DNA from 2 places in the Pseudomonas viridiflava genome. Region 2 is predicted to be linked to the other one. Evidence: predicted binding sites of a transcription regulator. Region 2 holds the regulator's gene; the other holds the start of a gene.
What was found. Region 2 encodes sigma-54, which starts transcription at its own class of promoters, with help from an activator protein. Its sites were predicted from a motif close to ANTGGCATNNANNTTGCTNT; they were not measured.
Positions count from the first base shown of each region.

Region 1: the regulator sigma-54 is predicted to act here: its motif matches at 1,520-1,539, upstream of CFBP1590_RS09460 (circularly permuted type 2 ATP-grasp protein).

Region 1 covers NZ_LT855380.1:1,993,560-1,996,967, forward strand. Annotated here, with positions in the region: gene CFBP1590_RS09445 (LTA synthase family protein) at 1-15, shown strand, start outside; gene CFBP1590_RS09450 (hypothetical protein) at 223-459, shown strand; gene CFBP1590_RS09455 (ribonuclease E inhibitor RraB) at 701-1,042, shown strand; gene CFBP1590_RS09460 (circularly permuted type 2 ATP-grasp protein) at 1,573-2,982, shown strand; gene CFBP1590_RS09465 (alpha-E domain-containing protein) at 2,995-3,408, shown strand, end outside.
Region 2 covers NZ_LT855380.1:1,115,938-1,119,345, forward strand. Annotated here, with positions in the region: gene ptsN (PTS IIA-like nitrogen regulatory protein PtsN) at 3-467, opposite strand; gene hpf (ribosome hibernation-promoting factor, HPF/YfiA family) at 480-788, opposite strand; gene CFBP1590_RS05365 (RNA polymerase factor sigma-54) at 863-2,356, opposite strand; gene lptB (LPS export ABC transporter ATP-binding protein) at 2,552-3,277, opposite strand; gene lptA (lipopolysaccharide transport periplasmic protein LptA) at 3,277-3,408, opposite strand, start outside.

The DNA.
Region 1 (3,408 bases), 880 kb from region 2:
AAGAACAGAAACTGACTGATGTCGTCCTGCCCGGTATCAATCGGGCAGGACACGCAGTTGACCGTTTCAGCAATGAAAAGGCCCTCGGCATCCAATGCGAGGGCCTTTTTGTTATCCGTTTGAGTCCGTTTGCTGTGCGCAATCCATTGGAACGAATGGAGGCGGTGAAAGGTCCAGAGTAGGTAAGTCAGAGTGCCTGGCTTGCTTATTCTGGAGGCATTGATGAAACAGTGGGCCATTTTGTATCTGGACAAGGATGGTGTGCAGCAGCGTCGGGAAGTGCAGTGGCAGGAACGCCCCAGCGAAGAGGATGCTGCACGTCTGTTGCGCAAGGATTTATATCCCGTCACGGATGAGTTGGATCTCAATGACCTGGAAGGTCGAACCGATGAGCCGACCGTCAAGACACTCAAGGACCATAACAGTGTCCAGATCATTTCCATCACAGAAGCGAGCTGATCCTTCACTGCAAAAAATCTTGTTGCGCCAACCACTTGGCAATGTCCCCCCGATGGGTCTACTCTGCAAATGAGGTCGTGAAGACGGCCTCTGACACAGGTCCATCTCCGGCCCGTTCCAGGTCCGGTCAGCTACATGCTTGATTCCCCACGTCGGAGTAACTGCCGTGCGCTGGCCATCTTCTCGATGGCCACTCGGGAAGAGTTGAAACTCTATCTATCGTTGCATAGGAGGACGTTTCATGAGCACAGCCTATCAAGAGGACATCAGCAGTAACGTACTGCGCCGCATGAAAGAAGGCGGTTTTGACTTCGCGCGAATTCACCCCATCGAGTTCTATGCCATTTTTCCCGACGAGGAACGGGCGCGGCAGGCTGCAGAAAAATTTCGTGGTGAGTCCCTCAATACACAGATCAATGTACGCGATGACGGTGCCTGGCATTTGCAGTTGAGCAAAGTGATGTACGCCACCTATGACGGTATCGGTGACTTCGAGCAAGACTTTCAAATGGCCATTTCGCCAATGGACGGGGAGGTTGAAGGCTGGGGGGTGAAACAGGAGATCAGGAGGCTGCACGCCTGATCCGCTGCAATTGCGATTGATACCTGCGTGCTGATCGGCCGACCTGGAGAAATCTGCCGGGGCGGCCGGTTTTGTTTTCGGGGTCAGGGAATCTCGCGCAAGTGCTGTTCACGAATAGCGTGCTCGCCAGGACCACGTAAAGCCCGAACAGGTTATCCGTGCGCAAAAAAAAGCCACTCAAGAGAGTGGCTCAAAGGGAAGTCCGGTCAGGAACGCGTCATGATGCGTGGCGCTCGCTGAGAAATGGGGTTCAGGGCAAAAGCGACGTTTGATGCCCTGTTTGCTCGGTTGCTGGCGATTATGGCGAACTAATATCGTGTTCGGAAATCAACTCTGACTATGCTGGTCATAGATTTCGCGGCGCAAAGACGCTTCCGAATGACGCATGCGAGAGGTAGCTGGGGCATTTAGCGCACAGGAATGGTGCGCGGCCCGCAGGGTTTATATATAACCTATTGATATTTAAGCGTTTATGCCGGTGGCACGGGCCTTGCGAAGCCTAAGGTGTCCATGGTGACAAGGAGTACGGCATGATCCGCACCTTTTATGACGAGATGTACGATGCTGGCGGTCTGGTCCGCCCGCACTATCGGGAATTCGCCCGCTGGTTGGGCGATACGCCCCCTGAGCTTCTGGCTCAACGCAGGCGTGAAGCCGATCTGCTGTTTCATCGCGCCGGGATCACGTTCACGCTCTACGGTGACGAGCAAGGCACCGAGCGGTTGATTCCGTTCGATACCATTCCGCGCAGCATTCCGGCCAGCGAGTGGCGGGTCGTGGAGCGGGGCTGCATTCAGCGTGTCAAGGCGCTGAACATGTTCCTTGCCGACCTCTACCATGACCAACGCATCATCAAGGCCGGGATCATTCCTGCCGAACAGGTGCTGGCCAACGAGCAATATCAGCTGGCGATGCAGGGTCTGAATCTGCACCGCGACCTGTACTCGCACATCTCCGGCGTCGATCTGGTCCGTGATGGCGATGGCACTTATTACGTGCTCGAAGACAACCTGCGCACGCCCAGCGGCGTGAGCTATATGCTCGAAGACCGCAAGATGATGATGCGCCTGTTCCCCGAGCTGTTCGCGGCGCAGCGCATCGCGCCCATCGATCATTACCCGAACCTGCTGCTCGATACGCTGAAAAGCTCCAGCCCTCTGGATAACCCCAGCGTTGTGGTGCTGACGCCCGGTCGCTTCAACAGCGCGTTCTTCGAACATGCTTTCCTGGCGCGCGAGATGGGCGTCGAGCTGGTCGAGGGTGCCGATCTGTTCGTGCGTGACGATCGCGTCTTCATGCGCACCACCGACGGCCCCAAGGCCGTTGATGTGATCTACCGTCGCCTGGACGATGCATTCCTTGATCCGCTGGCCTTCAACCCTGATTCGATGCTGGGCGTGCCCGGTCTGCTGGCGGCCTATCGCTCCGGCAACGTGGTGCTGGCCAACGCCATCGGCACCGGGGTTGCGGACGACAAGTCGGTGTATCCGTATGTCACCGACATGATTCGTTTCTATCTGGACGAAGAGCCGATCCTCAAGAACGTACCGACCTGGCAATGCCGCAAGCCCGAAGAGTTGTCCCACGTACTGGCTAACCTGAAAGACCTTGTCGTCAAGGAAACCCAGGGTTCCGGCGGTTACGGAATGCTGGTCGGGCCTGCCGCCACGGCTGCCGAGATCGAAGCCTTCCGTGCGCGTCTCAAAGCCAAGCCGCATGCGTATATCGCTCAACCGACACTGTGCCTGTCGACCTGTCCGACGTTTGTCGAGAACGGCATCGCCCCGCGCCATATCGATTTGCGCCCCTTTGTTCTGTCCGGTCGTGAAACCCGCGTCGTGCCTGGCGGCCTCACCCGAGTGGCCTTGCGTGAAGGCTCGCTGGTGGTGAATTCGTCGCAGGGCGGCGGAACCAAAGACACCTGGGTGGTCGAGGATTAAGGATGCCTGCCAATGTTAAGTAGAACTGCCTCGGATCTTTTCTGGATGTCGCGTTACCTGGAGCGAGCGGAGAACCTCGCCCGAATGCTGGACGTGAGCTATTCGCTGTCGCTGATGCCCCAGGACGGGCGTGGCGACGGGCTGGATGAGATAGCCATGCCGTTGTTGATCACCGGTACGCTGGAAACCTACATCGAGCGCCATGGCGAGTTGCACGCCGAGCGCATGCTGCATTTTTTCGCGCTGGATGCGAGCAACCCGGCCAGCATCTACAGCTGCCTGGGCGCTGCACGCGCCAGTGCTCATGCGGTGCGCGGTCGGATCACCGCCGACATGTGGGAGAACATCAACTCCACCTGGCTGGAAATTCGTGGCATTGCCCAGCAGGGGCTGACGCGTTACGGCATGAGCCGTTTCTGTGAGTGG
Region 2 (3,408 bases):
GTTCAGTTGCCGTTCTGCACGTCTAGCACCACTTGATAGAGCGCTTCATTGGTCTTGGCGCTGCGCAGTCGTGTCCGGACATCCTTGGAGTCGAGCATGCTTGCGATCTGGCGCAGCAACTCCAGGTGTTTGTCTGTGGCGGCCTCTGGCACCAGCAGCACGAACAGCAGGTCGACAGGCGCGCCGTCGATGGCATCGAAGTCCACGGAATCGTTGAGATGAATGACGGCACTGACAGGTTCGCCACAGGTGGCAAGACGGCAGTGAGGGATGGCAATGCCATTGCCGAAACCGGTAGATCCCAGTTTTTCACGGGCAACGAGCGCTTTGAATACTGTTTCCCAATCAAGCCCCGGTACTTCGCGGCCGATCAGTCGGGCAATATGTTCGAGTACGCTTTTCTTGCTGCCGCCCGGCACGTTCACTTCGGAACGGCCGGGGGTCAGGATTTCTTCAAGTCGGATCATGTGTGGTGAGCGTCAGCGAGCGTTTGCACCCTTGAGGATGCTTTGCTGCTTTTCCTTATGCTTGAGCAATTGTCTGTCGAGCTTGTCAGTGAGCAGGTCGATGGCCGCGTACATGTCGTCATGTTCAGCATTGGCAACTACCTCTCCACCGTGGATATGCAGCGTGGCTTCGATCTTCTGTTTCAGCTTCTCGACCGCCATCGTGACCTGCACGTTTGTAATCTTGTCAAAATGCCCTTCGAGTTTCTTGAGCTTGAGCTCAACGTATTCACGAAGTGGCTTGGTCACTTCCAGTTGGTGTCCACTGATGTTGACTTGCATACAGCTTCTCCTTTGCCAGTGCATAAAGAGGCAGGCGTGGTGCCTGCCACTGGAACGCTGTGGCTCGGCCTGCATCACATCAGTCGCTTGCGCTCGCTGGAGGGTGCAATCCCAAGAGATTCGCGGTATTTGGCAACTGTGCGACGGGCTACTTGAATGCCTTGTGCCTCCAGTAAACCAGCGATCTTGCTATCACTCAACGGCTTTTTCTGATTTTCCGCCGCGACCAGTTTTTTGATGATCGCGCGAATTGCCGTGGATGAGCACTCGCCGCCTTCCGAGGTGCTGACATGGCTGGAGAAGAAGTATTTCAGCTCGTAAATGCCGCGTGGCGTGTGCATGAACTTCTGCGTGGTCACCCGGGAAATCGTTGATTCATGCATGCCCACCGCTTCGGCGATGTCGTGCAGTACCAGCGGCTTCATGGCCTCATCGCCGTACTCCAGAAAGCCGCGCTGATGCTCGACGATCTGGGTGGCGACCTTCATCAGCGTCTCGTTGCGGCTCTGCAGGCTCTTGATGAACCAGCGGGCTTCCTGCAACTGATTGCGCATGAAGGTGTTGTCGGCGCTGGTGTCTGCGCGGCGCACGAAGCCTGCATATTGCGGATTGACCCGCAGGCGCGGCACCGATTCCTGGTTCAGCTCCACCAGCCAGCGTTCGTTGTCCTTGCGCACGATGACATCGGGAATGACGTACTCGGCTTCGGTGGACTCGATCTGTGAACCAGGGCGCGGATTCAGACTCTGCACCAGTTCGATGACCTGACGAAGTTCGTCTTCCTTGATCTTCATGCGGCGCATGAGCTGGGCGTAGTCACGGCTGCCCAGCAGGTCGATGTAATCGGTGACCAGACGCTGCGCTTCGCTCAGCCAGGGCGTTTTTGCCGGCAGCTGACGCAGTTGCAGCAGCAGGCATTCGCTCAGGGTGCGAGCGCCGATACCGGCCGGTTCGAATTGCTGTATGCGGTGCAGAACGGCTTCGATCTCATCGAGTTCGATATCCAGCTCGGGATCGAAGGATTCGAGAATCTCTTCAAGGGTCTCGTCGAGATAACCCTGATTGTTGATGCAGTCGATCAGCGTGACGGCGACCAGGCGGTCCTTGTCGGACATCGGGGCGACGTTGAGCTGCCAGAGCAGATGGCTTTGCAGGCTTTCGCCAACGGATGTGCGGGTGGTGAAATCCCATTCATCATCGTCATTGCTGGGCAGGCTGCTGGCGCTGGTCTGGTAGATGTCTTCCCAGGCCGTGTCGACGGGCAGCTCATTGGGAATGCGTTCGTTCCATTCACCTTCTTCAAGGTTGTCTACGGTAGGTGCAGATTCCTGATAGGTCGGTTCCTGAACATCGGGGTTGGGCTTTTGTTCGATGTTGTCCGCCATCGGGTCGGAGTTGTCGAAGTCGTCGCCTTCCTCCTGGCGTTCCAGCATAGGGTTTGATTCCAGCGCCTCCTGGATCTCCTGCTGGAGGTCCAGTGTGGATAGCTGAAGTAAGCGGATCGCCTGTTGCAGCTGCGGTGTCATCGTCAGCTGCTGGCCCATTCTCAAGACTAGCGATGGTTTCATGGCAGGGGCTAAACACCTTATTCGCCGGCGCTCTCGCGCCATCCACTACAGGCGCCGAAACGCCAACTTAAGCAAATTATATGCCTGAAAGCAGAGCGTTTGCCTAGAGCGTTACTAGAAATAATACGTTGTCAACAAGCCGCACCGGTATTGGAGGCCTTGACAGGCCGGATGCGGCTTTTTCGAATGCGGCTTTTACAGGCGGAATTCGTGACCCAGATAGACTTCTTTAACCAGCTGGTTGGCCAGAATGGTTTGCGAGTCGCCTTCTGCGATCAATTGCCCGTCGTTGACGATATAGGCTGTTTCACAGATATCCAGCGTCTCGCGAACGTTGTGGTCCGTGATCAGCACGCCAATGCCCTTGGCCTTGAGGTGGTGAATGATCTGCTTGATGTCGCCGACTGAAATAGGGTCTACGCCCGCGAAGGGTTCGTCCAGAAGGATGAACTTTGGGGCTGTCGCCAGCGCGCGTGCGATCTCGACACGGCGACGTTCGCCACCCGAGAGGCTCATCCCGAGGTTGTCGCGAATGTGCGTGATGTGGAACTCCTGCAGGAGGCTTTCCAGTTCCTTGCGTCGCGCAGCGGCATCGAGTTCCTTGCGGGTCTCGAGGATCGCCATGATGTTGTCGGAGACCGACAGCTTGCGGAAGATCGAGGCTTCCTGCGGCAGGTAGCCGATACCTGCACGGGCGCGGCCGTGCATGGGCTGATGGCTGACGTCCAGATCATCGATCAGCACGCGGCCCTGATCGGCCTGTACCAGCCCGACAATCATGTAGAAGCAGGTGGTCTTGCCGGCGCCGTTGGGGCCCAGCAGACCGACAATCTGGCCGCTGTCGATGGAAATGCTCACATCGCGCACGACCTGACGGCTTTTGTAGCTTTTAGCCAGATGCTGGGCTTTAAGCGTCGCCATTACTGGGCCTTCTGCGGTTGATCGGTTTTCTTTTTAGGCTGAATGACCATGTCGATCCGTGGACGTGGCGTGGTCACTTTCGCGCCACCATTGGCACGGCCCGCACTGACGACCTGCCTGACCGTGTCATA